Regions from separate parts of the Arenibaculum sp. genome, predicted to be linked through region 1. Evidence: riboswitches for the same ligand, from Rfam matches in the RefSeq annotation. Region 1 holds a riboswitch; the other holds the start of a gene.
What was found. A riboswitch is a leader RNA that binds a small molecule or an ion and turns the genes downstream of it on or off. The one in region 1 is predicted to bind S-adenosylmethionine.

Region 2: linked by a shared signal. The riboswitch ahead of VGO20_RS13340 (hypothetical protein) and the one ahead of metZ (O-succinylhomoserine sulfhydrylase) in region 1 are both predicted to bind S-adenosylmethionine.

The regions. Positions count from the first base shown of each region.
Region 1 covers NZ_DASYHS010000137.1:4,655-8,859, reverse strand. The annotation lists gene ftsH (ATP-dependent zinc metalloprotease FtsH) at 1-1,089, opposite strand, end outside; SAM riboswitch at 1,406-1,483, shown strand; gene metZ (O-succinylhomoserine sulfhydrylase) at 1,549-2,748, shown strand; gene VGO20_RS13505 (EamA family transporter) at 2,884-3,849, shown strand; gene VGO20_RS13500 (haloacid dehalogenase type II) at 3,916-4,205, opposite strand, start outside.
Region 2 covers NZ_DASYHS010000135.1:31,638-35,842, reverse strand. The annotation lists gene VGO20_RS13355 (hypothetical protein) at 1-180, shown strand, start outside; gene VGO20_RS13350 (Fur family transcriptional regulator) at 205-639, opposite strand; gene VGO20_RS13345 (sensor histidine kinase) at 734-1,888, opposite strand; SAM-I-IV-variant riboswitch at 2,073-2,188, shown strand; gene VGO20_RS13340 (hypothetical protein) at 2,240-2,584, shown strand; gene VGO20_RS13335 (DUF445 domain-containing protein) at 2,644-3,906, shown strand; tRNA gene VGO20_RS13330 (tRNA-Asp) at 3,917-3,993, opposite strand.

The sequences.
Region 1 (4,205 bases):
GCCCGACATGCCCGACGTGCCGCGCGCGACCACGCCGAGGTCGACCCGGTCGTCCAGGCGCAGCCCGGCCGCATGCACCGCCAGGATGTCGCGTCGCCCCTTCAGGTCGGGCAGGCCGACATGGACGTGGCGGTCGAACCGCCCCGGCCGCAGCACCGCCGGGTCCAGCACCTCGACCCGGTTGGTCGCGGCCATCACGATCAGCCCCTCGGCGCGCGCGAAGCCGTCCATCTCGGCCAGCAGCTGGTTCAGCGTGTTCTCCGTCTCGATCTGGCCGCCCGAAGGCGACGCCGCGCCCCGCGCGCGGGCGAGCGCGTCGATCTCGTCGATGAACAGGATGCAGGGCGCCTTCTTGCGCGCGTCGCGGAACAGCCGGCGCAGGCGCGCCGCCCCCAGTCCCACATACATCTCCACGAAGTCCGAGCCCGCGACCGCGAAGAACGGCACGCCCGCCTCGCCGGCGACCGCGCGCGCCAGCAGCGTCTTGCCGGTGCCGGGCGGCCCGACCAGCAGCACCCCCTTGGGCACCGCGACGCCGAGTGCCCGGTAGCGCGCCGGTTCGCGCAGGTAGTCGATCAGCTCCGCGACCTCGGCCCGGACCTCGTCGATGCCGGCGACGTCGGCGAAGCGGATCTCCGACTTCGCCCGCGCCATGCCCGGGACCGGCGTGCGCATGAAGCGGACCAGCAGCACCGCCGCCAGCGCCAGGAAGCCGACCATGTTGAGCTTCAAGATCAGGTCGAGCAGGTCGTTGGCGCCGCCGAAGCTGCGGACGCGGTCCTCGACCGTCAGCGCCACCCCCGGCGCCGCCACCGCGGCGCGCAGCTCCTCGGTCCACAGCACCGCCGTGCGGCCCTTCTCGCCGTCCGGCCCGACGAACTCGACCCGGCTGCCGGCGACCGACACCTCGGCGACGCGCCCGGCCTCCAGGCGCGCCACGAACTCCGACTGCGCGACCTCGACCGGTGCCGGCGCGAACGGCCCGATCCCGGCCTGCGCCATCGCCAGCCCGCCGACGGTCGCCGCGAGGACGATCCCGGCCGCGCCGAGCGCCGCGAGGCGCCCATGTCTCTTCAGGAAATCCCTCATGGCGATGCCTTCCTACATCCGGGCACCGCTGTTGTTGCCGATTATAGTTAACAGTTCCTTTCCGTGCGGAAAGGCGGCACCGGGGAGGTACCGACGGGGAACGCTGGCGGGAGGGGATTTGGGGAGAGAGGAATGGCGGGGGCCGGTCGTCCGGCGTCGGGTCACGGTCCCGACGGGCCCCGTGGGCGCCCCCCGCTTCGCTTCAATTCCAATTTCACCACCGCAAGCGTAAAGAAAGTTTTAGCGCCGCGGCATATTCGCCCGGTCGCGGAACCTGCCGCCACCCTCTTGACTCGCCCTCCCCCCGACGGTAGTGATGGCTCCACGTGGTGATTTGGCGACCGGCTTGCAGGCCACGTAAAATAAACTGCTAAAAGGTTGGAGTCGCGCTCAGCGCCTCGATCCTTGAATCGGTCGGGGCGTTTTTTGTTGCCTGGACGCCGGGCGTGAGGAGCGACCATGACTCGAGATACCCCCAGCACCCTTCCCGGCGACCTGCGGCCGCGCACGCGGCTGGTCCATGCCGGCACCACGCGTTCCCAGTACGACGAGACCTCCGAGGCCCTCTACATGACCTCGGGCTACGTCTACGGCTCGGCGGAGGAGGCCGAGGCCGCCTTCGCGCAGGAAGGCTCGCGCTACGTCTATTCGCGTTTCCGCAACCCCACGGTCGCGATGTTCGAGGACCGCATGGCCGACTACGAGGGGGCCGAGCGCGCCTGGTCCACGGCCAGCGGCATGGCCGCGGTGTTCGCGGCACTGCTGTGCCAGCTCCAGGCCGGCGACCGGGTCGTCGCCCCGCACGCCCTGTTCGGCTCGTGCTTGCACATCGTCAAGAACATCCTGCCCCGCTACGGGATCGAGACGACGCTGGTCGACGGCACCGACGCCGCCCAGTGGCGCCACGCCCTGTCCCGGCCGGCCAAGGTCGTCCTGCTGGAGACGCCGAGCAACCCGATGCTCGACGTCGTCGACATCCCCCTGGTCGCCGAGCTCGCCCATGCCGCGGGCGCGCGGCTCGTCGTCGACAACGTGTTCGCGACCCCCGTCCTGCAGAAGCCGCTGGAGCTCGGCGCCGACGTCGTCGTCTATTCCGCGACCAAGCATATCGACGGCCAGGGGCGCTGCCTCGCCGGCGTCGTGCTCGGCGACGCCGGCTTCGCCGATCAGATCGGCCCGTTCCTGCGCCACACCGGCCCGGTGCTCAGCCCGTTCAACGCGTGGCTGCTGCTCAAGGGGCTGGAGACGCTGGAGCTGCGCGTCGAGGCGCAGACCCGGGCCGCGCAGGAGATCGCGGAGTTCCTGGAAACCCATCCGCGCATCCGGCGCACCGCCTATCCGGGTCTGCCGAGCCATCCCCAATACGCGATCGCGCGCGCGCAGATGACGGCGGGCGGCCCGCTGGTCGCCTTCGACCTCGACGGCGGCAAGACGGAGGCGTTCGCGACGCTGAACGGGCTGCGCGTGATCCGCATCTCCAACAATCTCGGCGACGCGAAGAGCCTGCTGACCCACCCCGCGACCACGACCCACCAGCGCCTGACCGAGGAGGAGCGTGCGCGCGTCGGCATCTCCCCCGGCAGCCTCCGGCTCTCGGTCGGCCTCGAGCATCCCGCCGACCTGATCGCCGACCTGGACCGCGCCCTCGCCTCGTTCTGAACGAGGCGGCCTGCGTCCGATCAGCGGGGCCGCTTCGCATGAGCCCCGCTGATCCGATGCCCCAGTTATTCCGATTTGCCCCGGCCGCGGCGCCGTGACCGAATGGCCGATCCACGCCCCGCCGCAGGAGCAGCCATGTCCTCCGCCACCGCAGGCACCGCGGCCGGCCCGCATCCGGCCGCGATCGCCCTCGCCTTCGCGACGATCTGCCTGGTCTGGGGCTCGACCTTCCTCGCGATCCGGTTCGCGGTCGAGACGCTGCCGCCCTGGACCATGATCGGGGTCCGCTCGCTGCTGGCCGGCGCGGCGCTGGCCGGCTTCGCCCGGCTGCGCGGCGCCGCCCTGCCGGACGCCGCCGGGTGGCGCGCCGCGGCCGCGACCGGCGCGCTGCTGTTCCTGTTCGGCCACGGGCTGCTCGCCTGGGGTGCGCAGCGCGTTCCCTCCGGGCAGGCGGCGGTCCTGCTCGCGACGATCCCGCTCTGGGTTCCCTTCACCACCTGGGCGCTGGGGGAACGGCGCCCCGGCGTCGCGACGCTGGTGGGTCTCGCGATCGGCTTCGCCGGCGTGGTCGTCCTGGTGGCCCCCGATCCCGCCGCCGGCTCCACCGCCGACTCCGCGGCCGCAAGTGCGCTCGACACTGCGGCCGTGGCCGCCCTGCTGGTCTCGGCGCTGGCCTGGGCGCTGGGCACCGCGGTGTCCCGGCGCCTGCCGACCGCATCCTCCTCCGCCATGTCGGCGGGCGCGCAGCTGCTGGCCGGCGGGACGCTGGCGCTGCTCGCCGGCGCCGTGGGCGGCGAGTGGAGCGCCCCGCCGGCCGGCGGGGTGTCCATGGCTTCCCTGCTGGGCCTCGCCTATCTCGTCGTGTTCGGCTCGCTGGCGGCCTTCGGCGCCTTCACCTGGCTGCTCCAGGTCTGGGCGCCCACCCGGGTCGCCACATACGCCTATGTTAACCCGGTGGTGGCGCTGGTGCTCGGCTGGGCGGTGCTGGCCGAACCGCTCGGCGTGCGCGAGGCCGGGGCGACGGCGCTGGTGCTGGCCGGCGTCGCGGTCGTCATGCTCGCCCCCTCGCCCGGGGCGGCGCGGCGGCCGGCGCGGAAATAGCCGCACGGCGGCCGCGGGACACCTGCCCTCGGCCGCGACGCCGTTAGCCGCGACGCCGTTACAGGCTCACGGGCGCTCGGCCGCGACGAGGGCGGGCAGCGTCGAAAGGTCGGTCAGCGGCACGACCGGACCGAAATCCGGGTATTCGCGCGGCTGGCCCGCACGGTCGACCCAATGCGCCCGGAACCCCGCCGCCGCGGCGCCGGCCGCGTCCCAGGCGTTCGACGACACGAAGGCGACGTCCTCGGGGGCCGCCGCGAAGCGCTCGCAGGCGAGCGCGTAGACGCGGGGGTCGGGCTTGTAGACCCGCAGCTCGTCGACCGAGACCACGCCGTCCAGCAGCTCGGCCAGGGCCG
Region 2 (4,205 bases), on a different contig from region 1:
CACCTGGAGCAGGCGATGCAGGAAGGCGGGCCGATCTCCGCCTACGTCTCGGTGGCGATGATCGAGGCCGCGGTCAACCAGGCGGTCGAAGTCACCAGCCACGAGGACGTCATCGGCATGCTGCGCGACCTCGCGGACCAGATCGAGGCCGACGCGGAAGACGGCGGGGACGAGGACTGAGGCCGGCCGGCCCGGGCGCCCCGATCAGGCGCCGCCCGGGCCCTTCTTGGCGCGGTTGACCTTGACGCCGTAGAGCTCCAGCCGGTGGCCGATCAGTTCGTAGCCGAGCTGCCGGGCGATCTTCTCCTTCAGCAGCTCGATCTCGTCGTTGGCGAACTCGATCACCTCGCCGGATTCGAGGTCGATCAGATGGTGATGGTGTTCCTCGCGGCTTTCCTCGTACCGCGCGCGCCCGTCGCCGAAGTCCAGCCGCTCGATCACGTTGGCCTCCTCGAAGAGGCGCATGGTCCGGTACACCGTCGCGATGCTGATCTTCGGATCGATCTCGACCGCCCGGCGATACACCTGCTCGACATCGGGATGGTCGGTCGCATCCGAGAGGACGCGCGAGATCACGCGGCGCTGCTCGGTCATCTTGAGACCCTTCTCGACGCATAGCTGCTCGAGGCGTGAAGGCATCTCTTCCCTCGGATTTCTGTCGGACATGGCGTATGCGCTCGAAGATGGGGACGTCTGCCCGTTTCGCCAAAGACAATAGGCCAGAAGACCCCCCTCAGTCGACAAACCTTTGACCGGGTATCGCGACCGCGGCGACTTCGCCGTCGCCGCCACCGTCACCGCCTTCACCGCCGCCTTCGCCACCACCTTCGCCGCCGCGCCGGAACACGGCGACGGCGTCGATCTGCATGCACAGAGCTTCGACGAGGTTGCGCCCGAGCGCCGACAGCGACTCCGACACCGTGCCGGCGGACCGGACGACCAGGCGGACCTCGCCCCCGGCCGCGCGCGCGAAGCGGACCGCGGCAATCTCCGGCGGCGCGCCCGGCAGGACCTCCGGCGCGCAACGCAGCGCCGCCGAGACCAGCTCGCAGGCCACGAGCAGGAGGGGCACCGCCGTGTCGATGTCGCAATGCAGCGGCTCCGCCTCGACCGGAAGCGGCGGCCGGCCCGCCTCCAGGGCGAGCGTCTCGGCGATCCGGCGCAGCTCCGTCGCGACGTCGATCCGGGTGAAGTCCCGCGAGGCGTAGAGCTGGTGGTGGATGCGGCCGAGCACCGCGATCAGGTTGGCGATGCGGTCGAGCCGGGTGCGCGCCTCCTCGTGCCCGGCGTCGCGCGCCTCGAGCTTCAGCAGGCTCCAGACGACCTGGAGGTTGTTGTAGACGCGGTGATGGATCTCGCCGAGCAGGACCTCCTTCTCGGTCACCGAGGCGGCCAGGCGCGCCTCGGCCTGCTTGAGGTCGGTGACGTCGAGGACGAGCCCGTCCCAGACCAGTTCCGCGGCACCGGCCGGCCCGGCGCCGCGGCGGCGAAGCCGCGCCACGCTGCGCAGCCAGCGCCCGCCGACCGGCAGCTCCAGTCGGAACGGCGCCGCCGTCCCGGCCCTGGCCAGGGACTGCCAGGCGGCGGCCTGGGCCGTGCCGATGTGCCGCATCAGCGCCTCCGGCATCGTCGCGCCGGCCCCGGGGTCCGGCGCGACGCCGGGCAGGCAGCCGGCCAGGAACGGGTATGACGAGCTGCCGTCTTCATGGAGCACGTGACGGTACATCAGCCCGGGCAGGTTGTCTGCGACCTCCGCCAAGCCCGGCCCGGCGGCGGCAGCGGAGCGCGCGCGCGGGCGCAGCAGCCGGCCGAGGCCGCCGGCGACGAAGAGCAGGAGGCCGGGAGCGCCCCCGGGGCGGAGGGAAACGAGGCGGCGGAACGGACGCATGGAGGCGCAATTCTTCCATCGGAGTAGCGCGGCCGGCGGCGGTAACCCGGTCGGGCCAGTCCCGAAACGCACCCGCGCGGGGAAAGTTCCAGACGGATTGGTCTACCCCTCCCCGCACGCCGCCGACGGTCGCATGCACCCCGGCGAGATCGCTTGCGGGCCGGGCGGGAAGCGTGTAGACGTCTAAGCGCATCCTGAGTTTGGGTTGACGCCCAACACCAACCTGCCATCCCGGGCAAGGTGGTGGTCTCCGCGGACAGCGAAGACGATGTGGCCGTTCCGGCAACAAAACGGGACAGTGCCTGCTGCGTCAACCCTCTTCGGCAAGGGCCTTGGAGGGTAACGATAAACATGCCGGACGTATCGATAACCAACACTCCCGCCGCACTCGTCCTCGAACCCGGGGACGTCGCCGTCCACGCCGCGACCCGGCTCCGGCCGACCCGGCGCTGCGCCGACGCGTGCGAGGCGCTCTACGTGGTGGTCCATCGCCGCCACGGAACCTGGACCCATGTCTATGCGATAGAAGCGGGCACCGGGCGCGACCGGCGCGAGGTTCGCCTGTTGAGAGTGCTCGAAGGCGACCGGCTGGACGAGGCGGTCCATTGGGCCGTGAACGGAACCACCCACGTGGCCGCGGCGCACCGAACCGCCCGGCCGGCCATCGCCGCGCAACTGGAGACCGTGGGTCGCTGACGCGTCGGTAGCGAGGCGCCGACGCGTCAGTAGTGGAGCGCCGACGCGCCGGGTGGTGGATGAGCTTCGATCTCGATTCGGACGCGGGCGCACGGCGGGCGCTGTATCGCAACCGGGCGCTGGCGACCGGGCTGCTGGTGCTGATGGCGCTGCTGTTCGTCGCCTTGAAATTCGTTCCCCAACCCGGGTTCTGGGTCCTGCTGCTGCGCGCGGCGGCGGAAGCCGCGGTGGTCGGCGCGCTCGCCGACTGGTTCGCGGTGACGGCGCTGTTCCGGCACCCCCTGGGGCTGCCGATCCCGCACACGGCGATCGTGCCGCGCAACAAGGACCGCATCGGCGACGGCCTGGGCCGGTTCGTCGAGCGCAACTTCCTCGACCCCGACCTGGTGGTCGCGCGGCTGCGCGCGCTCGACCCGGCGTCCCGGCTCGCGGCGTGGCTGGCGCGGCCCGGCAACGCCGAGGCCGTCGCCGACCGGCTGGTCGCGAGCCTGCCCGGGCTGATCCGCTCGGTCGAGGACCGGGAGCTGCGGAACTTCTTCGTCCAGGCGCAGGGCGAAAAGCTGCGTTCGGTCGAGGTGGCGCCGCTGCTCGGCCGCGTCCTCGACGTGCTGCTGGCCGGCGGCCACCACCAGACCGCGATCGAGCGGATGGTCGCGGCGGCCCTGGACTACGTGGAGCGCAACGAGGGCCGGCTCGAGGCCCTGGTCGGCGAGCGGAGCGGCTGGTGGATCCCGCGCACGGTCGACCGGCGCATGGCCAAGGCGGTGACGCAGGGCGTGCGCGACCTGCTGGCCGAACTGCTCGACCCCGCCAGCCACGCGCGCATCCGCCTGGAGATGGCGGTCGAGGAGCTGGCCACGGACCTGCGCTCCGACCCCGCGATGCGGGCGAAGGTCGAGGCGGCGAAGCGCCAGCTCCTCGAGCAGCCCGAGATCCAGGCCTGGCTCGGCCGGCTGTGGGACGAGATGCGCGGCGCGATCCTCGCCGACCTCGGCGCGCCGGACGGCCGCATGCGCGCGGCGGCGGCCGCCGCGCTGCGCTCCTTCGGGCCGAGCCTGGAGGCCGACCCGGTGATGCGCACCCGGCTCAACGTCGCGGTCGAGGCGCTGGCGGTCCGCATGGTCGTGCCCTGGCGGCGCGGCATCGGCCGCTTCATTTCCGACGTCGTGAGGAGCTGGGACGCGCGCACGGTCACCGAACGCCTGGAACTCGCCGTCGGCAGCGACCTGCAATACGTGCGCATCTCGGGCACGCTGGTCGCAGCCCTGGTCGGGACCGGGCTGTTCCTGGTGAACGCGGCCCTCGAACGAGGGTCGTTATGACTAGGGAGAATGGCGCGAGTGACGGGACTTGAACCCGCGGCCTCCGGCGTGACAGGCCGGCGCTCTAACCAACTGAGCTACACCCGCGTCTCAGGGAGCGGCTTGATACGCCGGAGCGAGGGACCTTGTCCAGCCTTTTCGCGACGGTCCGCGTCGATTTTCGGCCCCGCCTTTCGTCATAGGGGCGCTTGACAGCCCAGTTAGGCGAGCGCATGCTGAAGTCATCTCCAGTAACGAGGGAGGTAAGCCGGATAGATCGCTGCACGCCACCGCCCCAAAAGGCGGAACACCGCAGGAAA